3 regions of the Micromonospora sp. WMMD714 genome follow, and region 3 is predicted to be linked to each of the others. Evidence: riboswitches for the same ligand, from Rfam matches in the RefSeq annotation. Region 3 holds a riboswitch; each other region holds the start of a gene.
The links. Region 3 has a riboswitch for cyclic di-AMP ahead of O7625_RS17120 (C39 family peptidase). Riboswitches for the same ligand answer to the same signal wherever they lie in the genome.
Positions count from the first base shown of each region.

Region 1: it holds a riboswitch for cyclic di-AMP, as region 3 does, so the genes downstream of both, O7625_RS29945 (hypothetical protein) here and O7625_RS17120 (C39 family peptidase) in region 3, are expected to answer to the same signal.
Region 2: it holds a riboswitch for cyclic di-AMP, as region 3 does, so the genes downstream of both, O7625_RS10345 (hypothetical protein) here and O7625_RS17120 (C39 family peptidase) in region 3, are expected to answer to the same signal.

Region 1 covers NZ_CP120744.1:7,038,380-7,047,897, reverse strand. The annotation lists gene O7625_RS29955 (STAS domain-containing protein) at 183-545, shown strand; gene O7625_RS29950 (SRPBCC family protein) at 757-1,230, shown strand; gene O7625_RS29945 (hypothetical protein) at 1,290-2,348, opposite strand; cyclic di-AMP (ydaO/yuaA leader) riboswitch at 2,352-2,483, opposite strand; gene O7625_RS29940 (cation diffusion facilitator family transporter) at 2,693-3,607, opposite strand; gene O7625_RS29935 (AAA family ATPase) at 3,719-5,836, opposite strand; gene O7625_RS29930 (alpha/beta hydrolase) at 6,183-7,148, opposite strand; gene O7625_RS29925 (carbonic anhydrase) at 7,283-7,924, shown strand; gene O7625_RS29920 (hypothetical protein) at 8,127-8,456, opposite strand; gene O7625_RS29915 (DUF3145 domain-containing protein) at 8,776-9,264, shown strand.
Region 2 covers NZ_CP120744.1:2,281,381-2,290,898, reverse strand. The annotation lists gene O7625_RS10360 (cation transporter) at 1-48, opposite strand, end outside; gene O7625_RS10355 (metal-sensitive transcriptional regulator) at 143-442, shown strand; gene O7625_RS10350 (YibE/F family protein) at 613-1,956, shown strand; cyclic di-AMP (ydaO/yuaA leader) riboswitch at 2,123-2,254, shown strand; gene O7625_RS10345 (hypothetical protein) at 2,258-3,283, shown strand; gene O7625_RS10340 (carbonic anhydrase) at 3,524-4,225, opposite strand; gene O7625_RS10335 (helix-turn-helix domain-containing protein) at 4,446-4,769, shown strand; gene O7625_RS10330 (lipocalin family protein) at 4,832-5,452, opposite strand; gene O7625_RS10325 (hypothetical protein) at 5,694-6,071, shown strand; gene O7625_RS10320 (hypothetical protein) at 6,362-7,183, shown strand; gene O7625_RS10315 (YkvA family protein) at 7,338-7,703, shown strand; gene O7625_RS10310 (TIGR03618 family F420-dependent PPOX class oxidoreductase) at 7,750-8,175, shown strand; gene O7625_RS10305 (hemerythrin domain-containing protein) at 8,404-9,054, shown strand; gene O7625_RS10300 (ferredoxin) at 9,105-9,335, opposite strand; gene O7625_RS10295 (cytochrome P450) at 9,355-9,518, opposite strand, start outside.
Region 3 covers NZ_CP120744.1:3,897,877-3,907,394, reverse strand. The annotation lists gene O7625_RS17145 (TetR/AcrR family transcriptional regulator) at 14-652, opposite strand; gene O7625_RS17140 (ABC transporter permease) at 830-1,723, shown strand; gene O7625_RS17135 (ABC transporter ATP-binding protein) at 1,716-2,534, shown strand; gene O7625_RS17130 (bifunctional cytidylyltransferase/SDR family oxidoreductase) at 2,702-4,210, shown strand; gene O7625_RS17125 (CDP-glycerol glycerophosphotransferase family protein) at 4,236-5,936, shown strand; gene O7625_RS17120 (C39 family peptidase) at 6,154-7,014, opposite strand; cyclic di-AMP (ydaO/yuaA leader) riboswitch at 7,288-7,431, opposite strand; gene O7625_RS17115 (hypothetical protein) at 7,877-8,635, opposite strand; gene O7625_RS17110 (hypothetical protein) at 8,762-9,112, opposite strand; gene O7625_RS17105 (acyltransferase) at 9,364-9,518, opposite strand, start outside.

The DNA.
Region 1 (9,518 bases), 3.1 Mb from region 3:
GCCGTCCAAGGGAAGTCGAAGAGAACAGGACCAGCAACGGTGCGGAGAGGGACGGTCCGGTCCGTCCGGATCCGCGAATTGCTCATCCCGAGGGGTGGCGACCGAGGCCATCGGAGGAATACTCTCGGTCGCGGCCCGCGTACTGATGAGGCGCCCGGAGACGGGCGAGTGGAGGTGCTCGCGTGAGCCTGTCGATCGTGAAGTCGGTCCTGCCGGCCGGTGTCATCGAGATCGCCCCCCGTGGCGAGATCGACGTCGACACCGCATACGAGGTGCGTGAGGCGATCGCCGAGGTGCTGGCCAAGGGGCGGCCGGCGCGGATCGAGCTGAACATGCGGCTGGTCACCTTCATCGACTCCGTCGGCATCAGCGCGATGGTCGCCGGCTTCCAGACGGCCGAGGTCAGCGGGGTCAAGCTGATCGTCACCGAGCCGAGCCGGTTCGTGCACCGGCAGCTCTGGGTCACCGGCCTGCTCGGCCTCTTCGGTGCCCCGGAGCCGTACTTCGCCGGTGCCGCCACCCCCGAGGTGCTGCCGGGGGCCTGAGCCGGGCCGCGGGCCCGCCGCCGGTCTGAGCCAGGCCGCGGGCACACTGCCGGCCGGGTACCGGCGGGGCCGGTGTGAAGACCTCGGGTACCGGCGGGGCCGGTGTGAACACCTCCTGTCACCGTCGGTGTCGTCGCTGTCCGGCTGGAACGTTGCCAGCCGGTCTCCGGTACGGCACGATCGGGCGACCGACGACAGGTCAGGAGGCCCGGTGGTGGTCCGGCGGGAGAGCTTCAGCTACACGGTGCAGGCGCACTGCTCACGGGCGGACGCGGTGGCGCTGCTGAGCGATCTGTCCCGGCAGGAGGAGCTGCATCCCCTGATCGTCCGGGTGCGCCGGTTGCCGGCCCGACCGGGCGCCGCGGCCAGCTATGCGATCACCGACCGGCTGGAGTTGGGGCCGCTGCGGTTCCCCGTCACCTACCAGGCCGACGTCCTGCTGGTCGGGCAGGACGAGATCGTGACGGTGGCCCGGCAGCAGCCCGCCACCACGGTCCGCAACCACACCCGGCTCCGGATGGAGGGTGACCTGCTGCGGATCGACGTGGAGATCACCCTCGCCGCGCCGGCACCGTTGTTCGGCTACGCCTTCCGGCAGGCCCGTGCCGCTCACCTGGGGCTGGCCAGCCGGCTCGGCGCGGTGCTGGACGGCCGGTCCGGCGGCGACGCTCCGGCTGCTGCCTGACCGTCGGCGGGGTGGTGGGGGTGGCCCGCCCGCCGTGCACGGGCCACCCGAGCTGGTGCTCAGATCATCGACAGGTGAACGTGGTTGGTGTGGTCGCTGGACGGGTCGCCGTTGCCCCCGCTGTACGACTTCCAGCCGCTGCTCGGCAGCCAGATCCGCTTGAACCAGATCACGTAGAGCACACCGAGCCGGTCGGCGTTGCGAATGAAGTACGCGGCCAGGTTGTTGCCGTACGTCCGGTCGCCGCCACTGGCCACCCCGCCGAAGCCGTTCTTCTGGGCGGCGAAGTCGCACGCCCGCCCCTTGGGGTGCTCGCCGGACCCGCTGGGCCGGTGGCAGGAGACGTACCGGGTGAAGCCGGCGGCCTTGGCCTGGTTCAGGGCGTTGAGGGTGCGCGGGGTGATGCAGCCGTTGGCCGGCGTCGGGTCGTTGACGCTGCACGACTCGGACGGCCAGGAGCCGTCGGAGTTGCGGGGCGCTCCCTTGGCGTTGCTGCTGGACGTGCCGTCCGAGCTGCCGGAGTCCCGGGAGGTGGGGGCCGGCTTGTCGGCGGCGGCCACCGCCAACGCGCGTTCGGCCTGATCCTTGCGCTTGCCCATGGTGGCGACCTGCTTGCGCTGCTCGGTGATCTCGCGGCTGACCGCCGCCCGGGTCCGGGTGGCCTGGTCCCGGGTCTCGATCATCGTGCGCAGTTCCTGGTCCTCCCGGGCCGCGACCGTCTCCAGCGCCGCCGCGCGGTCCAGGAAGCCGCCCGGGCTGTTGCTGTTGAGCAGGGCGGACATCGGTCCGAGGCGGCCGGTGCGGTAGGCCGCTCCGGCGATCTGGCCGACCTTTCCGGTCTGCACGACCAGTTGGGCCTCGATGCTCTTGAGCTGGCCGTCGAGTTCCTGCTGGCGCTTGGTGGAGCGCTCCAGGGCGGCCTTCGCCTCGACCCAACCCTTGCTGGCCGCGTCGAGCTGCTCGCGGAGCGCCGGTGTGCCGCCCTCGTCGTCGTCGCCGGGAGCGGCGAACCGGGTGACGGGCGCGGCGACGGCCGGGGTGAACGGCGCGGACGACACGCCGAGCGCGAGGGTCGTGACGACTGCGGCCAACAGCCGCGTGGTGGTTCCTACCCGCATACAGAGTCCTTCCGTCAGCCGCCGACCGGGTTAGCTGACGGGTTCGGGACGGAAGATCCCTACCGCTGACGCGGATGCACCCCAGGAACATGGTTCCCCGGTTCGCCCTGGTGGGCGATTAGGCGGCGGCCACCGCCGGCGCCGGTGGGCGCCGCCTGGCGGAGGCCGGAGCCGAGCCTACCGGTACGGGTGGGACGCCCGTCCACCTCGTGACTGAGGGTACGGGAGTGAATACCCCCTTATGGGGTAAACGGGACAAAAGCTAGCGTGATCGCCGCGCTCGCGGAGCTTCCGTGACGCTCCGGTGGTATCGCGCCCGCCCGCGGGGCGGTTGGCCTCCGCGGTCACCAGTGCGTCGGGCCGCAGGCGCCGGGGGCGCTGCCCGGCTCGATCTGGAGGGTGGCGTGCTCGATGTGGAAGTCGTCCCGCAGGGCGCTGCGGGCGGCGGCCAGCACCGTGCCGACCTCGGCCCCGGTGGCCAGGGTGAGGTGCGCGGAGGCGACGTCCATGCCCGAGGTGAGCGTCCAGACGTGCAGGTCGTGCACCTCGGTGACGCCGGGCACGGCGGTCAGCCGGTCGTGTACGGCGGTCACCTGGAGGTGCTCCGGGGCGGCCTGTACCAGGATCCGCACCGCCGCCCGCCCGAGTCGCCAGGTGCGGGGCAGGATGAACACGCCGATCGCCACGGCCACCACCGGGTCGGCCCACCACCAGCCGGTGCCGGCGATCAGCAGTGCGGCCACGATCACGCCGAGGGAGCCGAGCAGGTCGCCGACCACCTCCAGGTACGCCCCGCGCAGGTTGATGCTCTCCTTCGCGCCCTCGCGCAGCAGCGCGAACGCGACCAGGTTGGCGAGCAGGCCGAGCACCGCCACCACCAGCATCGGGGTGGCCAGCACCTCGGGTGGCTCGCCGAACCGGCGGACCGCCTCGATCAGCACGTAGACTGCGACCCCGCTGAGCAGCACGGCGTTGGCCAGTGCGGCGAGCACCTCCAGCCGGTAGAGGCCGAAGGTGCGCTGCGGGTCCTGCGCGGCCCGTCGGGTCGCGGTGATCGCGGCCAGCGCCATCCCGATGCCGAGCACGTCGGTGAACATGTGCCCGGCGTCGGAGAGCAGGGCCAGCGAGCCGGTGCCGAACGCGGCCACCGCCTCGACCAGCATGAACACGGTGAGCAGCCCGAACGCCGCCCAGAGCCGACTGCGGTGCCGGTGCGCGGCGTTGCTGATCGTCGCGCTGTGGTCATGACCTGCGCCCACCTGCACACCCTCCGTCGCCGCCGCGAACCCGGTCCAATGTATGCTCACATCGCTATGTATGCAAGTGATGGTCGGACCTCCGGCCGGCTCGGGCCGCTCGGGGCCGGTGGTTCAGTCGACGGGATCGACGGTGGTCAGGCGCTGGGTGGCCCGGGACAGCGCCACGTAGAGCGTCCGCACCCCGGAGCCCGGCTCGGCCCGGATCTCGCCCGGACAGACCAGCACCACCCCGTCGTACTCCATGCCCTTGGCCTGGAGGCTGTCCACCACCTGGAGTCGCGCCCCGCCCCGGTCGCCCAGCCAACCGGCGACCTCGTCCCGGCGGGGCACCGGCGTGATCACGCCAACCGTCCCCGCCACCTCGGCGAGCACCGTGTCCACCGCGTCCACCGTCGCCGGGGCCAGCTCCGCCGCCGGCACGGTCAGCGCCACCGGGTCCACCCCGGTGGACCGCACCGCGCTGGGTAGCTCCAGGTCGGGGTGGATCCGGCGGATCTCGGCTGCCGCCACCGCGAAGATCTCGGCCGGATTGCGGTAGTTGGTGGTGAGCGTGAACCGGTGCCGCCGTCGTCGGCCCAGCGCCTGGTCCCGGGCCCGGTCCAGCTCCTCCTGGTCGCCGGTCCAGGCGGTCTGCGCCGGGTCGCCCACCACCGTCCAGGAGGCGATCCGGCCACGGCGACCGATCATCCGCCACTGCATCGGCGAGACGTCCTGCGACTCGTCCACCACCACGTGCGCGTAGTCCCGGTAGTCCTCCGGCCGCTCCCGGGCCGCGGCACGGGCCGCGCGCTCCCGGTCACCGAACGTGCTCAGCTCCCGGACCCCACCGGCGAGCTGGAACGGATCCCGGCTCGCCCTCTTCGGGCGTACCGGCTTGCCCAGCAGCGCGTCCAGCTCGTCGAGCAGGGCGATGTCGGCCACCGTCAGCCCCTCGGTGTCCAACGACCGGTACGCCCCGGCCAGCAGCGCGGTCTCCGCCCGGGAGAGGATGCCGGCCGCGTACCGGTGCAGCCGCTCCGGTCGGGCCAGCCAGCCCAGCACATGCCGGGGGTGCAGCCGGGGCCACCAGGCCTTGAGGAACTCCCGGAACTCCGGCCGGTCGATGATCTCGTCCTCGAAGGCGGGCTGCTCGGGCAGCCCGGTGACGGCCAGCCGGCGGGCCTGTGTGTACAGCGCGGCGAGCACCCCGTCGAAGCCGACCCGGCGGACCTCGTTGCGGCGGGCACCCCGGTGCAACGCCCGGTCCCGGATCCGGTCCAACTCGCGCCGCTCCAGCCGCAGCAGCGTCCCCCGGTAGAGCAGCCGCAGCTCCCGTGGACCGTCCGGCACCGCGTCCCGGGCCGCCCGTTCCAGCACCCGCCGCATCCGCAGCGACCCCTTCACCGCCGCCACCTCGGGGCCGTCGGTGCGGGTCGCCGACAGGCCGGGGAAGAGCGAGCCCAGCGAGTGCAGGGTGGCGGTCTCCTCGCCCAGCGACGGCAGCACCGACGCGATGTACTCGACGAAGACCGCCGACGGACCCACCACCAGGATGCCGCCGCCGGCGTACCGGCTGCGGTCGGCATAGAGCAGGTACGCCGCCCGGTGCAGGGCCACCGCCGTCTTCCCGGTGCCCGGCCCGCCGGAGACGATCGTGACTCCCGTGCCGGGGGAGCGGATCACCTCGTCCTGCTCCCGCTGGATGGTGGCGATGATGTCCCGCATCCCCCGCCCGGTCGCCCTGGACAGGGTCGCCAGCAACGCGCCGTCGCCGACCACCGGCATGTCCGGCGGCGCCGACGCCGGGTCGAGCAGCTCGTCCTCGATCCGGGTGACCTTCTCGCCCGACGAGCTGATGGTGCGTCGCCGTACCACCCCCAGCGGCTCCGCCGGGGTGCCCCGGTAGAAGGCGGCGGCGGCCGGGGCCCGCCAGTCGACCACCAGCGTCTCGGCGTTCTCGCCGCGGATCCCGAGCCGGCCGACGTGCAGCACCTGACGGTCACGCAGATCGAGCCGGCCGAAGACCAGCCCCTCGTGCTCGGCGTCCAGCAGGTGCCGACGCTGGGCGGCGTGGAAGACCATGGCGTCCCGCTCCACCAGCGCGCCGAAGTTGCCGACCCGCGCCAGCCGGTAACCGTCCCGCTCGGCGCGGACGGCCGCCCGGCGCAGTTCGGCGAGCCGGGCGTACACCCGGTCGAGATGCCGTTGTTCGGCGGCGATCTCCTGTTCCAGGGTGGTCTGGTCGGTCAACGTACCGGCTCCTGTGCGACGGCGACGCCGGGCACGGGTGCATGCCAGGCGGAATGAGGGTACGGGCAGCCGCCCACCCCGCGTCGGGCCGATACCCGTCCGGCGACCTCCGCCACCTCCGGCGACGCCGGCACCGGCCCCGCCCACGGGTGCGCGGTGCCGACTTCGGGTCATTCCAGATGGCGGACCAGTCGTCCGCCCCTGCCCCCGCCCACGCGTGCGCGGAGCCGACAGCTTAACCAGCTCGACCATGGTCCGAGCCGAACCCCCGCCCACGGGTGCGCGGTGCCGACGGCCGGGCGTGGACCGGCGCGGGACGGGGGTTGTGCGGTGCCCGCCGGGTGGCTCAGGCGGCGGCCGTGCGGTGGCCCGGGGCGTCGGCGGGGCGGCGGGCGGACGCCCGACCGGCGGGGACGGCGGTCAGCACCCGGTCGAGCACCCCGGCGAGGGCGGCGTTCACCTCGTCCGGACGTTCCATCATCAGCATGTGCCCGGCCCCCGGGCAGACGGTCAGCTCGGTGGCCGGCAGCACCGCCGCGATCGACTCGGCGCACGGCGGCGGGGTGAGTCGGTCCCGGTCGCCGACCAGCGCCGCCGCCGGCAGGTGCGCCAGTGCGGCGAGGGTGTCGAGCCGGTGCTGGGCGCCGATGGAGGCGCGGAAACCGCCGATCGAACGCAGTGAGGCGCGGGCCACCGCCGAGGTGACCAGGCGGATGTCGGAGCCGGAGCAGTGGTCGCCGAAGAGCATCCACCGGATGCTCGGGGCCAGGGCGCGCAGCAACGGGCGGGGTGGCCGCCAGGAGCCGCACCGGGCCAGCACCCCGGCCCCGGTGGTCTCGGCGACCCGGATCAGCCGGGCGATCCGGGGCGACAGGCCGTACGCGGTGTGCGTGTGCCCCTCGGCGGTGGTGGAGACGAACACCAGACCGGCCGTACGGGCGGCGAAGTCGGCCGGGTGCCGGTGGGCGTACTCCATCACCGTCATCCCGCCCATCGAGTGCCCGACGAGCACCACCGGCCCGGTCGGGGCCACCTCGTCGACCACCGCCGCGAGGTCGTCGCCGAGCTGGGCCAGGGTCGCCGTCCGCAGCGCCATGCAGCTCGACCGGCCGTGCCCACGGGCGTCGTAGCTGACCACCCGGACCCGGTCGCCGAACCGGTCAAGCAGGTCGGCGCGCTGCCGGTGCCAGGCCCGACCGTCCAGCGTCCAGCCGTGCAGCAGGATCACGGTGGCCTCCGCGTCGGCCGGGCCGCTCACCTCGACGTGCAGGCGTACCCCGTCGGGCAGCCGCAGCTCCCGTTGATCCGGCATCGCCACCTCCTCAGGCACCCGGAACCCATCGACCGGCATGACCCGGCTACCCGCCCGGAGTGCGCGCCAACCGTGCCGGTGCGAAGATTCCCGACCCGGCTGCGCGCGGCCGGCGCGGCGACCAGGCTGGGGGCATGCCCCGTTCACCCGCCCGACCTGCCCGGACGCCCCGGACGGCGCTGGCCGAGCTGCTCACCGGCAACCGTCGTTTCGTCAGTGGCCGTCCCGTCCACGGGCACGACGTCACCGCTGCCGCGGCGGTCGCCTCGGGCGACCAGCAGCCGTACGCGGTGCTGCTCGGCTGTATCGACTCGCGGGTGCCGCTGGAGGCGATCTTCGACCAGACCTTCGGGTCGATCTGTGTGATCCGCACCGGGGCGCACGTGCTGGACCGGGCCGTGCGGGGATCGATCGAGTTCGTGGTGGAGCAGCTCGGGGTGACCCTGGTGATGGTGCTCGGGCACGAGCGGTGCGGGGCGGTCGCCTCGACCGTGGAGAGCCTGCGCACCGGGCGGCGGCCGGACGGCGACCTGGGGTACGTGGTCGACCGGATCACCCCGGCGGTGACCGACGTGGGTCCGTACCATCCGGCCGTGCACCCCCTGGCGGTCCGCCGGCACGTGTGCCGCACGGTGCGGGCGCTGCGCGCGGACGAGCTGCTGGCCGGCCCGGTCGCGGCGGGAAAGCTCGACGTCGTCGGCGCTCTCTACGACCTGGACACCGGCGAGGTCACCCTGCTGGAGCCCGGCGGTGACCACCCCTCGGCCGGGCACTGACGGCGACCACCCCCCGACTGCGCCCGGCGGTGACCACCCCTCGGCCGGGCACTGACGGCGACCAACCCCCGACTGTGCCCGGCGGCGACCCCCCCCGACCGGGCGCTGACGGGTGACCACCCCACCTGCCGGCCGCGGGAAAGCGGGAACCGCCCGTCGGGTTGACCCGACGGGCGGTTCCAGGTGTTGCTCGGGGAGGGACTCAGCCCTCGAAGACGCCGGCCTCGACGAGACGCTTCTCGGTCTTGTCCCAGCCGTCGCCCGGGTGGGCGGCGGCGAGGTTGTTGATCTCGGCACGGATCTTGGCGGCGTGACCGGCGCCGGCCAGCACCCGGATCTCCTCGACGAAGGCGTCGGAGTCGGTACGCAGGTGCGCGGTCTTGCCGTTGGTCAGGTTCCGCACGTAGGCGTGCTTGCCGCCGTTGAGCGGGATGAGGTACTTGAACTCGCCCAGCACGCTGAGGGCGCCACCCTGGCCAGCCTGGCCGGCCCGGACTGACGCGCGCGCGGTCTTAGAGGTGTTGCTCGCCACGGAGATGCTCCTTGCAAGACGTACGGGAGGACGGAAACGTCCGGGGGCTGTAGCGGGCGACGCCCGGGTCGGGCCTCGGCCCCGCGAAGTGGTGCGACGGCGCAGAACCGCCCAGAGAAATATACACGACCACGATGCCTGGCAGCTCATCGTGCCCGTCGGAGAGCACAACCGGAGTCACCGGTCCGGGTATTTCCCGGCGGCGAATTTTCCGATTCCCTGGCGCACCATCCGTCACAGCAGTCATCATGTGTGGCAACAGCCACTCGGGTGGTCGAGGTCGTAGGGGAAGACGCACCTCGCTCTCCGGGAGGTCACCGTGCCAACGCGTGGCGTCGTATACGTCCACTCGACCCCGCTCGCCGTGTGCTCACACGTCGAGTGGGCGATCGCGCGCGTTCTCGCCGCGCCGGTCAACCTGCACTGGACGGCCCAGCCCGTCGATCCCGGCGCCCGCCGGGCCGAGTGCGGATGGACCGGTCGCCCGGGGACGGGTGCCGAGCTGGCTGCTGCCCTGAGGCAGTGGCCCATGATCCGTTTCGAGGTGACCGAGGAACCCAGCGCGGGCGCGGACGGCGAGCGCTTCATGCACGTGCCCGGCCGGGGTCTGTTCCGGGCCACGGTGGGCGTGGCCGGGGACATCCAGCTCGGCGAGGACCGGCTGCGCAGCATCATGGCCTCGGTCCGCCCCGAGGCGCTGGCGCACGCTCTCGACAAGGCGATGGGCACCGCCTGGGACGCCGAGCTGGAGCCCTACCGCTACGCCGGGGACGGCGCGCCGGTGACCCTGCTCACCCGGGTCGGCTGACCGCAGGCCCACCGGTCTCACCCCCGCCGGTCTCACCCCCGCCGGTGTCACCCCCGCCGGTCTCACCCCCGCCGGTCTCACCCCGCTGGCACCTGTGCCGATGACGATCCGGCCGACCGCGCCGACGGCTGGGTTCCGTGCCGGCTGCTCCGCCCTGGGCGCAATGTCTCCGCGGAGAGCGTTATGCCTGTCCGTCATATTTATGACGGACAGGCATAACGCTCTCCAGGAAGTCGTACCCCCGAGCGCGCACG
Region 2 (9,518 bases), 1.6 Mb from region 3:
GACGCAGTGCCCGCAGGTCATGCCCTTCACCTGGTAGTTCGTGATCATGGCGTGCTCCCTCCATCTTCTTCAGCATACCCCCCAGGGGTACCCTTCCCGACGACCGTAACATACCCCCCAGGGGTACGCTATCGTGGTGGCCATGACCACACCGAGCAACCCGGTCCGGGGCTACACCGCCAGCAAGGACCAGCTGCTCGCGCGGCTGCGCCGCGTGGAGGGGCAGGTCCGGGGCATCGAGAAGATGGTCGACGACGACCGGTACTGCATCGACGTGCTCACCCAGATCTCCGCCGTCCAGGCCGCCCTGGACAAGGTCGCCCTCGGCCTGCTCGACGGCCACGCCCGGCACTGCATGCACGAGGGGGCCGCCGAGGGCCGGGCCGACGAGATGGCCGCCGAGATGATGGCCGCCGTCGGCCGGCTGATGAAGCGCGGCTGACCCGCAGCGGCCGGGGGCGAACGTACCCCCGGCATACCGCGAGCAGGGCTAACCCGGCGGGCGGGCCGGGGTGGTGGCTACCATCGTCCGACGACGACCGCCGCCCGCGGGATGAACCGGTTGGCCGGCCGACCCGTATCCCGTCCGGACCGTTGGGAGAACTCGCACGCATGGGCGCCGACCACACCCGTCCCGCTCCGTCCACCCCGCCCCGGGTGCGGCGGATACTCGTCCTGACGGTAGTTCCGCTCATCGTCGTCACGGTGGTCGCCACGCTGCTGCTCTGGCCGGGCGAGACCCGGCGGATCGACCAGGGCGAGCAGGTGCCCCGCCACCACGGCACGGTGACCCGGGTGGTGACCGAACCCTGCCCGCCCGCGCCGGAGACCCCCGACGGGCCGTCCGGGGCGGACGCCGGCCCGTGCGGCACGGTGACGGTCGCCGTCGAGCAGGGGCCGGACAGCGGTGAGCAGGTCGAGACGCCGGTCCCGTCCGGGCCGGGGGCACCGACGGTGGCCGTCGGTGACGAGGTGGTGCTGGTCGCGCTGACCGACCCGACCGACCCGGCGGCGGTCAGCTACCACATCGCCGAGCACCAGCGGGGTACGCCGCTGCTCTGGCTGGTCGCCCTGTTCGCGGCGGCGATCGTGGCGTTCGGCCGGCTCCGCGGGCTGGCCGCCCTGGCCGGTCTCGGCGCCAGCTTCGCCATCCTGCTGACCTTCGTGGTGCCGGGCATCTCGGCCGGGGGCGCACCGCTGCCCATCGCGATCACCGGCGCCGCGCTGATCATGTTCGTGGTGCTGTACCTGACCCACGGGATCACCGCGCAGACCTCGGTGGCGGTCCTCGGCACCCTGGGCAGCCTGGTGCTGACCGGGGTCCTGGGCACGCTGGCCACCGCCGCCACCCACCTGACCGGGTACGGCAGCGAGGAGGCCACCACGCTGTCGATGTACCAGCGCGACGTGGACCTGCACGGCCTGCTGCTGGCCGGGATCATCATCGGCTCGCTCGGCGTGCTGGACGACGTGACCGTCACCCAGTCGGCCACCGTCACCGAGTTGGCCCACGCCAATCCCGGGCTGTCCCGGTTGCAGCTCTACCGGGCCGCCACCCGGGTCGGCCGGGCGCACATCGCGTCCACGGTGAACACCATCGTGCTGGCGTACGCGGGGGCTTCGCTGCCGCTGCTGCTCCTGCTCACCGCCGACAGCCGGCCGCTGGGGCAGATCCTCACCAGCGAGTTCCTGGCCCAGGAGATCGTCCGGAGCGCGGTGGCCACCCTCGGGCTGGTGGCGGCGGTGCCGCTGACGACCGGGCTGGCCGCGCTGGTCACCACCGCCGGCCGCGGCCCCGCCGACGCCGCCGCGGCCGGGCCGCCGCCCACCCCGCGCCCGGCTCCCGACCGGGCCGAGGCGTGGCAGGCGCTGGGCGCGCCCCGACCCGGCGGACCGTCCACCACGGCCCCCGCCCGGTGGGCGGATCCGGAGGGGAACACGGAAGCGGCATGGTGACACTCCGCTTCGTGACCGCAGGCGGGGTCACCACTGTCGATCCCGCCGCTGGTCACCGGCCGCTATCGGGAAAATACGTATTTCGCCGGGTTGTGGCCGTAGATTCCTGCTACGACTCTCGGGTAACCTCGCTGCCGGTCACCGCCGAAGGCGCCCACCGGCGCCAGCGGGGCCACCGCCCAATCGCCGTACGGCGAGCCGGGGAACCGAGCACCTGGGGTGAATCCGCGCCAGCGGTAGGGGCCACTTCCGTCCCGAACCCGTCAGCTAACCCGGTCGGCGGTCGACGGAAGGGAAAACTGTGACGGCACCCCTACGCCGCTGGCTGACGCCGGCAGTGGCCGTGCTCGCCGCCCTGGCAATCGTCGCCGGGCCCACCGCCGCCCCCGCGACGGCGGCACCCAACGCACCCTCCCCCTCGGGCCACGAGGAGGACGAGGAGCCGAAGCTGCTCACCGACGTCATCGAGGCCACCAACCGGGAGTACTCGGCGGCGAAGAACCGGCTGGAGAAGTCCAAGAAGCGCCAGCTCGAGTACGCCATCGAGGTGGAGAAGGCGGAGCAGGAGCTGACCGCGCTGGCCCCGCAGGTCAACGAGATCGCCGTCCAGTCGTACCGGACGGGTCGGGTCGGTGCGGTCGCCGCCCTGCTGGAGAGCGACGCCCCGGACGCCTTCGTCCGGCGGGCCGCCGCCCTGGACGAGCTGAACATGGTCAACGCCGGCAAGCTGGCCGAGGTCAACGAGGTCAAGACCCGGGCCGAGAAGGCCAAGCTCGCCGTCGACGCCGAGGTCCGCGAGCAGCAGAAGCAGACCAACCTGATGGCCAAGAAGAAGACCGAGGCGGACAAGGCGCTGGCCCTGGTCGGCGGCCGGGGCTTCACCGGCGGCCTGGTCGACGCCACCTCGCCGGTGGCCCGCATCGCGCCGGGCCAGACGGCCGACGGCGACTGGCGCGGCGAGTCGTGCAGCGAGAACGACCCGACCACCTCCGGTTGCATCACGCCGCGCACCCTGCACATGTACAAGGAGGTCAAGCGGGCCGGCTTCAACCGGTTCGTCGGCTGCTACCGCCCCGGTGGTCCCTGGGAGCACCCCAAGGGCAAGGCGTGCGACTGGTCGTTGCAGAAGAGCGGCTTCAGTCCGTGGCACAACAACGACACCCGGATGTACGGCAACAACCTCGCCGCGTTCCTGATCCGCAACTCGGACCGGCTGGGCATCTACTACGTGATCTGGAACCGGCAGATCTGGTTCCCGGCCAACGGGTGGAGTTCGTACTCCGGCCCGTCCAACCACACCGACCACGTACACGTGTCCCTGTTGTAGCGACGCGAGGACGCGGCATCCGGATCCCGGACACCGCGTCCTCGACCCGGTGGGTCGAGCGAGCACTCACGGCGGAGGCCGCCCGGTCGAACCGGGCGGCCTCCGCCGTGAGCGGGTCTCGACCGGACGGCCGCCGACGGGCGTGCCTCAGCCGGCGACGGCCGCCGACGGGCGTGCCTCAGCCGGCGACGGCCGCCGACGGGCGTGCCTCAGCCGGCGACGGCCGCCGACGGGCGTGCCTCAGCCGGCGACGGCCGCCGGAGCGGCGTCGGCACCCGCCGGCACCACGGCAGGCCCGGGGACGGCGGCGGTGAGGGCGGCGGCGTCGGCGGCCGGGGCGTGCGCCGGGGCCACCTGGCGGACCTCACCGGCGGCGAGCCGGTAGGACATGCCGACCACCGCGCACCGCCCGGCGGCCACCTCGGCGGCGATCACCGGCGAGTTGCCGAGCAGCACCTCGACGGTCTGCGCGATGTGGATGTCGACGATCCCGTCGATGTCGTGCACCCCCTGCTGGGCCGCCCGGCGCAGGCTCGGCCCGACGGCGGCGACCACCGAGTAGAGGTGCCCCGGGGGCTGGGTGCCGGTGCGGGCCGCCTCCCGGGCGGCCTGTACCGCACCGCAGGAGTCGTGCCCGAGCACCACCACCAGCGGGGTGCCCAGGACGGTCACCGCGTACTCGACGCTGCCGAGCACCTCGGGGCCGGCGGTGTGCCCGGCGGTCCGGACCACGAAGAGGTCACCCAGACCCCGGTCGAAGATGATCTCGGCGGCGAGCCGGGAGTCGGAGCAGCCGACGATCACCGCGAAGGGGTGCTGGCCGTCGGCGACGGCCGCCCGGTGGACCGCGCCCTGGTTGGGGTGGCGGGGCTCACCGGCGACGAAACGCCGGTTGCCGGCCTGCAACTCGGCCAGCGCCTGGGTCGGAGTGATCGGGCCCATTGCCTCACCTCGGTCCGGAATCGTGCCTGCTCACGCCGGCCGGCGGCACCGACGGCCGTGTTCCCACGGTCACACGCAGCTAAAGGTACGTCAAGATTTCGTGATACACGTTTCAGGCTTTGGTCGCAGCGATGTCGGCGGCGGGTCGACAGCCGGTCGGGACGGACGCGAACGCCGGCCGACGGCGGGTTCCCCGCGCTCTGGCCATACGATGACCGGTATGGCGAAGACCACGGACAGCGCCGGGAGCGCCCGCAACTGGACGTTCCTCACCAACCACGGTCACGTGCTGCTGGCCATCGCCCGCAACCCCACCGCCCGGCTCCGGGACGTCGCCGAGGAGGTCGGGGTGACCGAACGGGCCGCCCAGGCCATCGTCGCGGACCTGGAGTCCGGCGGCTACCTGCGGCGGACCCGGGTCGGTCGGCGCAACGAATACACCATCGACCCGAGCGGGCACTTCCGGCACCCCGCCGAGGCCGACCGTCAGGTCGGTGACCTGCTCGCCCTCTTCACCCCCGACCACGCCGACCAGGACGGCTGACCCGACGGCCCGCCCCGCCCCGGGCATGCACGGGCCGCCAGGGAGCCCGGCGGCCCACCGCCTCAGCAGAAGCTGCCGGCCTGCCCGCCGCCGTCCTGCCGGGTGGTGCGGAAGTCGCAGAGGTCGTAGCCGTTGGCGGTGAGCGCCGCCTTCGCCGCCGTCGTCTGCGCCCCGGTCAGCGCGGGCTCGCGGGACAGGACGAAGCCGGTGCTGCGGTCCGGGTCACCGACGACCGCCCACCGGTAGTCGGGGTCGAGCCCGATCACCACGTAGTTCGGACCGCCCAGGTAGATCCAGCGGCTGCCGAGCTTGAGGAACGACACGGTCAGCGCCGAGTCGGCCGGCGGGTTCTCGCTGCGCGCCCGACCGGTCACCGCGCTGGTGGTGCCGACGATGGTCTGGCAGGTGTTGCGCACCCCGACGGTTCCGTCGGGCTGTACCTCGTAGCGGGCCCGGACGTTCTTGTAGCACTGGATCTCGAAGATCGCCGGAACGGCGGCGACCTGGTACCAGTCACCCGCGTACCGCTCGACGTCGACCTCGGCGACCGGGGTGAGCGGTCCGGTGTCGACAATGGTCGGCGCAGCCTGCGCGGGTACGGCGGTGGCCAGCACCGTCGTGGTGGCGACGGCGGTGGCCAGCACCTTCGCGGTGGCGACGGCGGCCTGACGACGTACTCCCATGGATGGTCTCCTCCGGTCTGTCGGTCCCGGCGCGGCGGGGCGTCGCGCCGTCGGCGAAGTTCCCGGACCGACCGGGCGGAAACTGTCGGAATCATCATCCCTGTCGATGCATCCAGGAGCAGGTCAGCGTACGTATCCAGGGTGGGAACGGTCCGTCCACAGGGCACAGCGTGGCCCGGGTCACCGAGCCGACCGGGTCGCCGACGCTGCGCGGACGGTCAGGTGGGGATAGGTTGGACGGGTGATCCGCGTAGCCTCCACCCGGCCCGTCTGGGTGTCGAGGCTGCGCGACCTGACCCGGCTGGCGGTCACCGCGCTGGTGCTCGCCGTCGGCCTCGGCGGCCTGTTCGCCGCCGCCACCGACGGCCCGGCAGCCGCGGCCACCCGCCCGCCCGTGGTGACCTCCCGGGTGGCTGCGCTACCCACCGACACCCGGCCCGGTGACGACCGACCCGTGGACACCCGCCCCGGGTCCGGGCGGCCCGCCCCCGATCCCATCCGGCCGCTGCCGGCCGGGTCCGCCGCCGAGCCCACGGTCCGACCCGCCGCGCGGGTGGACGTGGCGACGCCGGACCCGCTCCGGGACGCCACCGGCCGGCGCGGCCCGCCCCGGAGCTGAGCCGGGCGGCACCCCTCGGCACCCCGTGCCCGTCCGACCGGCGCGCCCGAACCGGCCCGACCGCGCCGTGGCCGAGCCCGAGCCGAGTCCGGCCCTGAGCCAGCTCCGAGCCCGACCCAGGTAAGGGCCAGGTCCCGAGCCCGAGCCAGGTACGGGTCAGGCACCGGTCCGAGCCGGTCGAACCCGGCCCGAGCCCGATCCGGACCGGGCTGGACCGGGTCCGATCCGCTCAGGACACGCCGCCCGCAGCTCCCGCCCCTACCGGCCAGGTTCCCCTTCCGTCCACGTCGATGTCCCACCGTGAGGTGCTGGTGATGCAGACCGTCTTCTCCGCCGTCCTACCCGACGTCCCCGCCGCCGCCGGAATCTGGCTGATCCTGCTCGCCGTCGCGGCCGTCGCCGTCGCGGTCCTGGTGGTCCGCCCCGACCGGTTCCGGCCGGCGGTGGGCGGCCGGTTCCGGGCCGCCGCCCTGCCCACCGACCCCGAGCGCGCCGAGCAGCTCCGGGAGCACACCCGGTACGCCGAGGAGGTCGCCGTGGCGGCCGAGCGGGCGGGCACCACCGCCGACCGGCTGCGCGCCGAGTGGCTGACCGCCCAGGAGGAGGTCGAGTCGGCCTGGACGGCGCTGGAGGGGGCCGAGGCGCACCTGCGCCGGCTCGCCGCCGCCGCGGTCATGCCGCTGCCGCACACCGGCCAGACCCCGGCCGAGTACGCCGACCGGGAGCGCTGGCTGCACCGGGCCGCCGTGGACGCGCACCGCCGGGGCGAGCTGTCGGACGCGCAGCTCGACGACGTCTTCGCGCACCGCGCCGGTTGGGATCCGCGCCGGCACCCGGTGGAGCAGGAGCTGGTGCTGCGTCGCGCGACGCGGGACCACCTGGCGGCCCGGCACCGGGCGGCGGTCGCCCGGGAGCAGGCGGCCTGGCGGGCCGCCGACCTGGCCGGCGCCGCGGCCCGCAGCCTACGGGACGAGGCGTTCGCCGCGCGCGACCGCCGACCGGAGCGGGCCGAGTCGGTGCTGCCGATGTCGGAGAGCCCGCGCCCGTCGACGGAGACCACCCGGGAGAATCCCACCGTGGCCCGTGGCCGGGCCGCCGTGGCCGCCTACTGAACCGACCCGCCGTAGGCCCACCGGTCACAGGCCCACCCGCCGTAGGCCCACCGGTCACAGGCCCACCCGCCGTAGGCCCACCGGTCACAGGCCCGCCCGTCGCATCGACGGCGGACGGCGGCGCGGTGCCCGGTGCTCGGCTAGCGTTGCGGGCATGTCCGGGGAGATGTGGGCGCTCGTGGTGGTCGGTGGCGTCCTGGCGCTGGCGACGTTGGTCGGTGCGGTGCTGCTGGCGGTACGGGTGGTCCGCACCCGACGGCTGCTGGGCACGCTCGGCGTGGGCGGCAGGGTGGCCTTCTACGGCGCGTTGATCTACACGGTCCTCCCCGTCGACGTGTTGCCCGACCCGATCTACCTGGACGACATGGGTGTGCTGGCCGGCGCGCTGTTCTACCTGACCCGGCTGGTCCACCGGCGCCGGACGGCCGACCGCCGGGTGCCCGGCCAGCCGGACACCACGCTCCCGGGCCGCTCCGGTGTCCCGCCAGGGCCGGGCCAGGCCCGCCGGATCGTGTCATGATCAGGGCCGAGCCGGGGCGACGTCGGCCACGAGACGGGGAACGGACATGGCCGGTAGGCATCGGTTGGACCGCTACGACGAGCGGGTTCTCGCGTTCTGCCGGGAACGGCACCTGGCCACGCTGACCACGCTGCGCGCCGACGGCACACCGCACGTGGTACCGGTCGGGGTGACCTACGACCCGGCGGCCGGGCTGGCCCGGGTGATCACCTCCGGCGGCTCGGCCAAGGCCCGGCTGGTCGCCGCCGCCGGCCCGGCGGGGGTGCCGGTAGCCGCCTGCCACGTCGACGGCCGTCGGTGGCTGACCATCGAGGGGCGGGCGGTGCTGCGCACGGACGCCGCCGCGGTGGCCGAGGCGGAGCGCCGGTACGCCGAGCGCTACCGGCAGCCGCGCCCCAACCCGGAGCGGGTGGTCATCGAGATCACCGTGACCCGCGTGCTCGGCGCCCTCCCGCCTCCGGTATCGGTCTGACGTCCGTCCCCACCGGACGGACAGGACGCCCACGTGGACCGGCCACCCACGCGGACCGGCCACCACGCGGACCGGACGCCTACGCGGACCGGACGCCCACGCGGACCGGTCGGGACGGCGGCGGGTGCCGGCCGTTCACTCATCGACGGCGGCGGGTTCGGCCGACCCGGGATGGGTACAGGCCCCGGCAGGGAGCCGATCCGTCCGCAACCGGTAAGGGGCACCGAGATGAGCAACGCACAGGCCGGCACGGAGCAGGATGTCGTCGATGTGCTGACCGCCGACCACCACGAGATAGCGACGATCCTGGTGGAGCTGGAGTCCCGGCAGGGCAGCGCGGAACACCGCCGCCGACTGGCCGACGTGCTGATCGCCGAGCTGGTCCGGCACGCGGTCGCCGAGGAGATGTACGTCTATCCGGCCGCCCGCCGGGCGTTGCCCGACGGTGACCAGCTCGCCGAACATGAGATCGCCGAACACGCCGCGGCCGAGCGGACGCTGAAGGAACTGGAGCCGCTCGACCCGTCCTCGGCCCGCTTCGAGCCGCTGATCAGCCATCTCACCAAGACCATCCGGCACCACGTACGCGAGGAGGAGGCGGAGCTCTTCCCCCGGCTGCGGGCCGCCGTCGCCCATGAGGAACTCGTCGAGCTGGCCGAGCGGGTACAGGCGGCCAAGCGGCACCTCCCGACCCGCCCGCATCCCGGCACCCCGGACCACCCGCCGGCGAACCGGCTGCTGCACCCCGGCGCCGGTCTGGTCGACCGGATCAGGGACGCGCTGAGCGGGCGCCCCACCACCCTGGCCGAGCTGGCCGACCCGCAGGACTCCGAGCCGGCCGACCCGCGGGGCTCCGAGCCGGCCGACCCGCAGGGCTGAGGGGGCGGTGGTCGCCGCCGGGTACCCCGCCGGAGGCGACCACCGCCCGGTCACGGTTCCGGAGCGATCCGGCTGTCGTCCGCCGCGTCGGACACCACGATCGCCTCCATCGGGCACGACTCGGCCGCGTTCAGCACCGGGTCCGCCGGGGCGATCCGCTCGGCCAGTGGTCGGGACAACCCGTCCACCAGTACGAAGTGGGCCGGGGCGTAGCCCGCGCAGATCCCCGCCCCGATGCACCGGGCCGGGTCCACGTGCACCCGCCAGCCCTGCTCCCCCATCTGCCCCACCTTCCTTCCGCTACCAGCCGACGGGCAACGCCGTCAGGCCCCGGACCAACAGACCGGTCTTCCAGGTCAGTGCCGACTCGGGCACGGCGAGCCGCAGGCCCGGCGTACGGTCCAGCAGCGTCTCCAGGACCACCTGGAGTTCCATCCGGGCCAGTTGGGCGCCGATGCAGTGGT
Region 3 (9,518 bases):
GGTGCGGAACCGGTCAGCGCGGCACCGGCGCCTCCCGTTGCCGGGGCACCGTGCCGTTCGCGGTCAGCCCGATGGCCACCGACTCCACCAGCAGGTCCAGGTAGGTCGGGGTGAGCGGGGTACGGGCGATGGCCAGCCGCCAGTACAGCGGGCCGACGATCAGGTCGACGGCCGCGTCGGCGTCGGTGTCGGAGGGCAGCTCGCCCCGCTCCACGGCGAGGCTGATCAGCCGTCCGCCGATCTCCTGCTGCTTGGCCCGCAGCAGCTGCTGGAGGGTCTCGTCGATGGTCGGGTTGCGGGCCGCCTCGGCGAGCAGGTCGGGGATGATCTGCGAGGCCAGTGGATGACTCAGCGCGTGGGCGACCACCTGGAACAGCAGGGTCAGGTCGCCGCGCAGGCTGCCGGTGTCCAGCGCCGGCAGTTTGCTGCCGGCGGCGGCGACCACGGTCTCGATCACCAGGTCCAGCTTCGAACTCCACCGCCGGTAGATGGCGGTCTTGCCGACCCCGGCCCGTCGGGCGACCGCCTCGATGGAGAGCCGCCCGTACCCGACCGCGGCGAGTTCCTGCATCAGCGCACGGCGGATGGCCCTGGTGATGTCTCCCCTCAGCACCGCCGCACCGGCCGGCGCACGCCTCTTGTCGCTGGTCATCGGGAACTCTTCGCACCTGTCACGTGGGCTAATGTAGCGCAACGACGGTACGGTTGCGTCCCGACGTGTTATGGACTACCGTCCACGCAGCGACGAGGCTGCCCCGGCACCGTGCCAGCCCACCGAATCCATCGTCGCGCGCATCCCGTTGGTACGAAAGATCGGAGCGCCCTTCCCATGGCCACCACCGCGCTGGTCGACCCCGAAACGGGCCTGACCCAGGCGCAGCTGGCCGCTCGGCACGGACTACGGGTCGCCGGCGAGCGCCCCTCCCTGACCGAGTACAGCCGCAGACTGTGGGCCTACCGGCACTTCACCGCCGCGTACGCCAACGCCAAACTGGTCGCTTCGTACAGCAACGCCAAGCTGGGCCAGATCTGGCAGGTGCTCACCCCGCTGACCAACGCCGCCGTCTACTACCTGATCTTCGGCGTGGTGCTCGGGCAGAACACCATCCCGAACTTCATCGCGTACCTGACCACCGGGCTGTTCATCTTCAACTTCACCCAGAGCGCGGTGCTGGCCGGCACCCAGTCGATCAGCGGCAACCTGGGGCTGATCCGGGCACTGCACTTCCCCCGGGCCTGCCTGCCGCTGGCCGCCACGCTGACCCAGTTCCAGCAGCTGCTGGCCTCGATGATCGTGCTGATCGGCATCGTGCTGGTGACCGGCGAGCCGCTCACCCTGGGCTGGCTGATGCTGCCGCCGGCCCTGCTGCTCCAGGCGGCCTTCAACGCCGGGGTCGTGATGGTCGTCGCCCGGATGGGCTCCAAGGCCAGCGACCTCAAGCAGGTCATGCCGTTCATCCTGCGCACCTGGATGTACGGCTCCGGGGTGCTCTACAGCGTCAAACTGTTCGACCGGCTGCCGGAGTGGGCCTCGACGCTCATCCAGTTCAACCCGATCCTGGTCTACATCGAGCTGGCCCGGTACGCCCTGTTGGAGCAGGCGCCACTGCTCAACGAGTCGCTGACCCAGCTCTGGCTGGTGGCGGCCGGCTGGGCGCTGCTGGGCGGGATCGCCGGGTACGTCTACTTCTGGCGCGGCGAACAGGAGTACGGCCGTGGATGACCGGTACGAGACGTCCAACGACGTCACCGTGACCCTGCCCCGGGTCGTCGAGCGGATCCCCACCGTGGTGGTGGACGACGCGCACGTGATCTACCGGGTGCACAAGGGCGCCGGCGGCGGGAGCACACCGGTGGCCGCGCTGCGCCGGCTGGTCAAGCGCTCGTCCGCGCCCAACATCCAGGAGGTGCACGCGGTCAAGGGGGTCTCCTTCACCGCGTACCGGGGTGAGGCGATCGGCCTGATCGGCAGCAACGGCTCCGGCAAGTCCACCCTGCTGCGGACCATCGCCGGGCTGCTCCCGGTCAACCGGGGCGCGGTCTACACCCAGGGCCAGCCGTCCCTGCTCGGGGTGAACGCCGCCCTGCTCAACGACCTGTCGGGGGAGCGGAACGTCACGCTGGGCTGCCTGGCGATGGGGATGCAGCCCGACGACGTGGCCCGGATGACGCCGGAGATCATCGAGTTCTCCGGGATCAACCAGCGGGGCGACTTCGCCAGCCTGCCGATGCGGACGTACTCCTCGGGCATGGCGGCCCGGCTGCGGTTCTCCATCGCCGCCGCCAAGAAGCACGACGTGCTGCTGATCGACGAGGCGCTCGCCACCGGCGACAAGGGCTTCCGCAAGCGCAGCGAGCAGCGGGTCCGGGAACTGCGCGAGGGGGCCGGCACGGTCTTCCTGGTCAGCCACCAGCTCTCCTCGGTACGCGACACCTGTGAACGGACGATCTGGTTGGAGTCGGGGCTGATCCGGATGGACGGCCCCACGGACGAGGTGATCCGGGCGTACGAGGCATTCGCCAACGGCAAGTAGTATTCCGGGCGCACGTACGGCATCGACCCGGTGCCCGACGGACCGCGTCGTCCCGTGGGGCGGCGCGGTCCGCGCGTTAAGGTTCATCCCGTCGCCACGCTGGCGCAACCTTCCGTTCAGGGCGACCCCCGGAACACGTGCAGACATCCCGAGAGTGAGGATCGGCAATGACGCAGGACCACACCACTGGCCCGGACGCCACACCGGAGACCCCGGCACCGTGGCGGCCCTCGCGGACGGTGGCGGTGGTGCTGGCCGGAGGCACCGGGACCAGGCTGGGCCTGGGCATCCCGAAGCAGTTGCTGAAGATCGCCGGCAAACCGATCATCGAGCACACCCTGGCCGTCTTCGAGGCCGCCCCGGAGATCGACGAGATCATCGTGCTGATGGCCACCGGCCACGTCGCCGACGCCCAGCAGATCGTCGACAAGGCCGGCTTCCGCAAGGTCAGCAAGGTGATCTCCGGCGGCGACACCCGCAACGCCACCACCCGGATCGCCCTGGACGCGGTCGGCGACGGTGACGTCAACATCCTCTTCCACGACGCGGTACGCCCGCTGGTCAGCGCCCGGATCGTCCGCGAGTGCGTGAACGCGCTGTGGAGCTACTCCGCCGTCGACGTGGCCATCCCCTCGGCCGACACGATCATCCAGGTCGACGAGGACGAGTGCATCACCGACATCCCGGTCCGGTCCCGGCTGCGCCGGGGGCAGACCCCGCAGGCGTTCCGGTCCGGGACCATCCGGGAGGCGTACCGGCGGGCCGAGGGCGACCCGGACTTCGCCGCCACCGACGACTGCGGCGTGGTGCTGCGCTACCTGCCCGGCACCCCGATCAAGGTGATCGACGGGTCGGACGAGAACATCAAGGTCACCCACCCGGTCGACGTGCACCTCGCCGACAAGCTGTTCCAGCTGGCCGCCGCCCAGGCCCCCCGGCTGTCGCACCGCAGCTACACCGAGGAGCTGGCCGGGCGGACGATCGTCATCTTCGGCGGCAGCTACGGCATCGGGCACGACCTGGCCGAGCTGGCCCGCGGGTACGGCGCGCAGGTCTTCCCGTTCAGCCGCTCCAGCACCGGCACCCACGTCGAGCAGACCGGCGACGTCGAGGCCGCGCTGAAGACCGCCTTCGAGGCCACCGGCCGGATCGACCATGTGGTGGTCACCGCCGGCATCCTGGAGAAGGGCGCGCTGGCCGAAATGGACGAGGAGACCATGGACCGGGTGCTCCAGGTCAACTTCGTCGGGCCGGTGATCGCCGCCCGGCAGTCCCTGCCGTACCTCCAGCAGACCAAGGGTCAGCTGCTGCTCTACACGTCCAGCTCCTACACCCGGGGCCGGGCACAGTACGCGCTCTACTCGTCGACCAAGGCGGCGCTGGTCAACCTGACCCAGGCGCTCTCCGACGAGTGGGCCGAGTTCGGGGTACGGGTCAACTGCATCAACCCGGAGCGCACCGCCACCCCGATGCGTACCAAGGCGTTCGGCGAGGAGCCGGAGCACACCCTGCTGGCCGCCGAGGCGGTCGCCCAGTCCTCGCTCGACGTGCTGATCTCCGACCTCACCGGCCAGGTGATCGACGTCCGCCGGGCCCCCGGCGAGCCGGCCACGGTGCCGGCCCAGCCGACCGCCGCCGAGCACGACCGGCTGCCCAACGGCGTCGACGCCGGCTGAACCCCGACCCCGGAGACGGTACGACATGCGTGGTGACCTGGTCAGGAAACTGATCGCACGGTGCCTGACCACCGGCCTGGCCGTGGTCGCCTTCCTGGTGGTGGCGCTCACCGGGGCCACCGGCTGGGGTCTGGCCCTGGCGGTGGCCGCGCTGGCCGCCGCCGGCTACGAACGCCGGGTCCGCCCGGACGCCGACATCGTCGCCGAGACGGTGCTGCTGGCCGCCGGCATCCTGGTCGGTCACGCCCGCCGGCTCGACGACGGGTTCGACCCGGTGCTGGCGCTGACCGCGCTGGTGCTGCTGGGCCTGGTGCTGCTGGTGGGGCCGCTGCGCGACGCCGGCAACCTGGAGATCCGGGCGGCGAACCTGCCGGTACGGACGTGGACCCCGCTGGTCGCCGCTCGGCTCGACGGCGTACTGCTGGGGCTGCTCGCCGTGGTGGCGGTGGCCGCCGCGTTCGCGCTGCCCGCCGGGGTCGCGCTGGCCGTGGTCCTGCTGGTGGCGGCCGGCTGCGGCGCGGTCGGCCTGGACCTGGCCCGGCGGCGGTTCCGGCCGTCGGGCGGCGGCAGCCCGGTGACCCGGGCGCTGCGGGCGCACCAGCCGGAGTTCCTGCTCTACTTCTCGGCCCCGCCCGGCTCGGAGTACCAGGTCACCATGTGGCTGCCCTACCTGGAACGGCTGGGCCGACCGTTCCTGGTGCTGCTGCGGGAGCCGGAGTTCCTGCCGACGATCGCCGCCGCCACCCGCGCCCCGGTGGTCTACTGCCCCACCCTCACGGCGATGGACGAGGCGCTGGTGCCCAGCCTGCGGGTGGCGTTCTACGTCAACCACGGGGCGAAGAACAGCCACTGCATCCGGTTCACCCAGCTCACCCACGTGCAGCTGCACCACGGTGACAGCGACAAGGCCCCCAGCGCCAACCCGGTCTCGGCCATCTTCGACAAGATCTTCGTGGCCGGTTCGGCGGCGATCGAGCGGTACGCGCGGGCCGGCGTGGAGATCCCCGCCGAGAAGTTCGTCGTGGTCGGTCGACCCCAGGTCGAGGGCATCGAGGTACGCCAGGCGGCCCGCCCGCTGACCGCCCCGACCGTGCTCTACACCCCCACCTGGACCGGCCACCACGCCGACGCCAACTACTGCTCGCTGCCGGTGGCCGAGCCGCTGCTGCGCCGGCTGCTCGACCGGGGCGCCACGGTGATCCTGCGCGCCCACCCGTACACCGGGCAGAACCCGGCCTCGGCCCGGCAGCTGGCCCGGCTCACCGAACTGCTCGCCGCCGACCGGTCCCGCACCGGCCGGGAGCACCTGTGGGGCGCGGCGGCCAGCCGCGAGCTGAGTCTGACCGACTGCGTCAACCGCTCCGACGCGCTGATCTCCGACGTCTCCGGGGTGATCTCGGACTACCTCTACTCGGGCAAGCCGTACGCGGTGACCGACCTGGGTGTCGACGGGGACGAGTTCGTGGCCCGCTTCCCGCTGGCCGCCTCCGGCTACGTGCTGCGCCGGGACATGTCCAACCTCGACGAGGTGCTGGCCGGGCTGCTGGACACCGACCCGCTGATGGCGGCCCGCTGGCAGACCCGCCGTCGCTACCTGGGTGACTTCCCGGCCGACTCGTACGCCGACGGTTTCCTCGACGCCGCCCGGCGGGAGCTGGAGCCGGACTGGAACCCGCCGACCCCCCGGGGCGCGTCGGACACCGCCTCCCTCTCCCACCGCCCCTGACCCACCCACCCCCGCCCACTCACCCCCCGCCCGCCCCCGCCCACCTTCCTCGGCAAGATCACGCTCGATCCATGGTCGAGTGGCCTCGCGAGCGCCGGATGCCACTGGAACATGGATACAACCTTGTTCGTCCGCCCGCGGGATTGGTCCTGCGACAGCGGACCGCCCCGGTGCCCGTGGTCGGGCGGCCGGGGCGGCCCGGTTGGTGGGGCGTCGGTCAGGCCGAGTAGCCCCGGGTGGCGATCCAGTTGGCCAGGGTGGTCACGCCGACCCAGTACGCCGGCAGCGACGGGTCCGCCGAGTCGGCGATCCGCACGGTACGACCGTTGTCCCGGTAGCCGACCACGGCGACGTAGTGGCCGCCGGGGAAGGAGTGCCAGCCACCGTCGAGGTCGGTGACGTCACCGGCTACGTTGGCGACCACGGCCCGCTTGGCGGCGACCGTCTCGACCACGTCGGCCCGCAGCCGCTCGACCTGCGCGTCGCTCGGGAAGCCGGCGAACATCCGGGTCCGGTACGGGTCGCCCTTCACCACGGCGTTGAGCACCCGGGTGGTGTCCTCGGCCGAGTTGGTGCCCATCTCGGTGGTGCCCAACTGGGCGGCGAGGTCGTCCTGGTCGCGCTCGATGCCGGCCGCGCTGAGCGCGTTGCGCACCGCCGCCGGACCGCAGTAGTAGTAGGTCGTCTGGGCCTGGTAGTCGTAGCGGAGCAGCTTCGACGACGGCGGCTTCGGGGCTGCCACCCGGCGGGTCAGGTCCGGGTCGGCGGTGGCCCTGGCCTTCACCCGGGTGGCCCGCGGCGACGGCGTGGCGCTCGCCGACGGGCTGGTCGTGGGGGTGGCCGACGGGCTGGTCGGGGCGGGGGCGGGGGCGGCGACCCGGGCCTCAGCCCGGCTGGCGACGTCGTCGAGGCGGGGGGCGGTCCCGGCGACGGCGGTCGTCCGCGGCTGGTCGGCCGGGGCGTCGTCGACGCCGGCAGCCAGCGCGGCGGCACCGGTGGCCAGGACGAGGACCGCGGCCGAACCGACCACCACCTGGTACGGACGCTGGCTGGTCAGGCGGCGTAGCTGACGCTTCATGTGGTGCTTCACGGGGTGTTCCTCCACGGGGCGAGGCGGCGGCACGCCGGACCGGCACGTGGTGGGCTACACCACGCGCGGATCGTCGGATGCGCCGCTCGTGCGGTCGGGACCGCCCGACGGGGGGCCGGACGGATCGGCGGGGGCCGCCCGACGAGGGCCGGGCGGCGGGGCGGACGGCCGGGTCAGCGCATCGGGCGCGACACTCCGGCGGTGCTCCGGCGCCGAGGTGGAGGAACTACCGAGGGGGTGGGGTCATGCTGCACGAGGAGGAACTCCTTCCGCTGCCGCCGACCGGGTTAGCTGACGGATTCGGGCGGGAAGATCGCCCTACCCCGGGCCGTGGCCCGGCGATTCACCCCAGTGGTACGTGTGGGTCCCCGGTTCGTGACTGGCACGATTGAGCGGGTCGGCGCGGCGTCGCCTTCGGCGATCGAAAACCGCACCGGACCGCAGCGACACTACTGGTCGCCTTCCTCCTCGCCAACCCCTGTGAGCTGCGCAAACATGCTCCGGTGAGCCCTCTTGCGGGGCACTCGGGCATCGACCTGCCGCCACGGGTCCGATGGTGCGTCCGGCCCCGTCGGGGCGGCAACCGGACAGGTCGCCGGCAACCACCGATGATCGCCACGCTCGATGTCACCGGGTGTGACCACCTGTCCGGATCCCGGGTCGAGGTGACGCCGGTCACAGCCGGCAGGTAACAATTCGGTCGCCCACCTGCCACCGAGCCGAGTCGGCCCCTGCCGGCCCACCGGGTACCGGCCCCGCCGACTTCCGGCCCGCCTGGTTCCAGCGCGCTGGCCGCCGGACCGGAAGAGTCGGTGAGCGGGCCGGGATCTCGGGCGGGGGTGCCGCCGGGTCAGTTCACCCGGGCCGGTCGCCAGCGGGCGGCGGCGGTCGGACGGGCCGCCGACGTCGCGGAGCGGGGCGAGGGCACCAGGGTCGGGAGCAACCGCTGCGTCGCCGCGTACGCCTCGACGGCCAGCGACCGGGCCGCCTCGGCGGCCAGTTCGGCGTCCCGCCACGCCGCCCGCTCCCACCCGGCCGCGGCCCGGTACGCCGTACGGCGGTCCTCACGGACGGCACGGGCGAGCATCACCTCGTGTTCGACCGGGTGCCGACGCGGATCCCACCCGTCGCGGTGCGCGAAGACGTCCCGCAGCCGTTCGACCGACAACTCCCCCCGCCAGTGCGCCGCCACCGCCTCCTGGTGCAACCACCGCTCCCGGTCGGCGTACTCGGCGGGGGTGCGGGGGGTGCGCGGGCGGGGCAGTGCGCCGGCACCGGCGAACCGACGGGCCACCGTGTCCGCCTCGTCGTACGCCTGCCAGGCCCGGTCCAGGGTGTCCTGCGCGGCCAGCCAGGCGGCCCGGCGACGGCGGGCGGTCTGGGCCGCCCCGGAAGCGGCCACCGCCACCTCCTCGGCGTAGCGGCGCAGGTCGGCGACCGGGGGTGGGGCGTCCGGCGGCGGGCCGGCGGCCGCCACGTCGGTCGGCTGGTCCCGCTCGGGGCGGGCCACCAGGACGGCGAGCCCGGTCAGCGCCAGGACGAGCAGCAGGGACCAGATCACGGTGGCGGTCGGGACCTCGATCAGGAACCGGGAGAGCACGGTGTTCACGGTCGACACCTCGTGGGCGGGATGCGGAGAAGCGGAGGCCGTACCGGCGGCGGGACCGGCCGGGCGGTGCGGGGTGGGGTTCGTCGTCGGTGGCGGCGCGGGTGGGTCGGCCCCGCGCGGGCCGGGTCAGCCCGCCGGGGGCGCCCGGGGGCCGGCAGCGGCGGCGGGCACCCGGCCGGTCGCCCTCGCCAGGGTCGCCGCCGACCGGCTCCGGGTGGTGCCGACCGGCACCACGAGCGCCACGATGCCGACCGGCTCCACCGTCACCGCGGTCGCCCGGTCGACCCGCGGATCACCGGTGCGGAGGATGTCGGACCTGCCGCCCGGGGCGACCGGGGCGGTGGCGGCGGGAACGGACGGGGACGCGTCGAGCGACAGGGCGGTCGCGGCCGGCCCGAACAGCGCGGGGCCGGGCAGCCCGGGGGCGGCGGCGGCGAACGCGAGCGCGACGGCAAGGCTGGTCAGGAGCCGGGACATCCCGCACACGACCCACCACAGGGGACTGACGGACGCGACCGGGGACACGCGACCACGCTACCGCCGGGCTGACCGGCCCGCAGCACCGCCGGGCGTGTCGCCGCGCCCACCACCGTGGACCCGGTCCGTCCCGCCGGAGGAAGCCCGATCGCCCGCTGTCGACCCCGCCCGGGGCGGCGGCTGCCGGTGGGACGGCGAATGCCGGGTGCCGGTGGTTGCGGGTGCCGATCGGGTGGCGGGCGCCGGTGGGATCAGCGCGGGTCGCGCGGCCCGACGTACTCGACGGGACGTCCGCCGTCGGCCGCCCTCGGCCCCGGCACGACGACCGGCCCGGCGGCTTCGGGGACGGCAGTGCCGGAGACGGCGGCACCGGAGACGGCAGCACCGGAGACGGCGGCACCGGCGG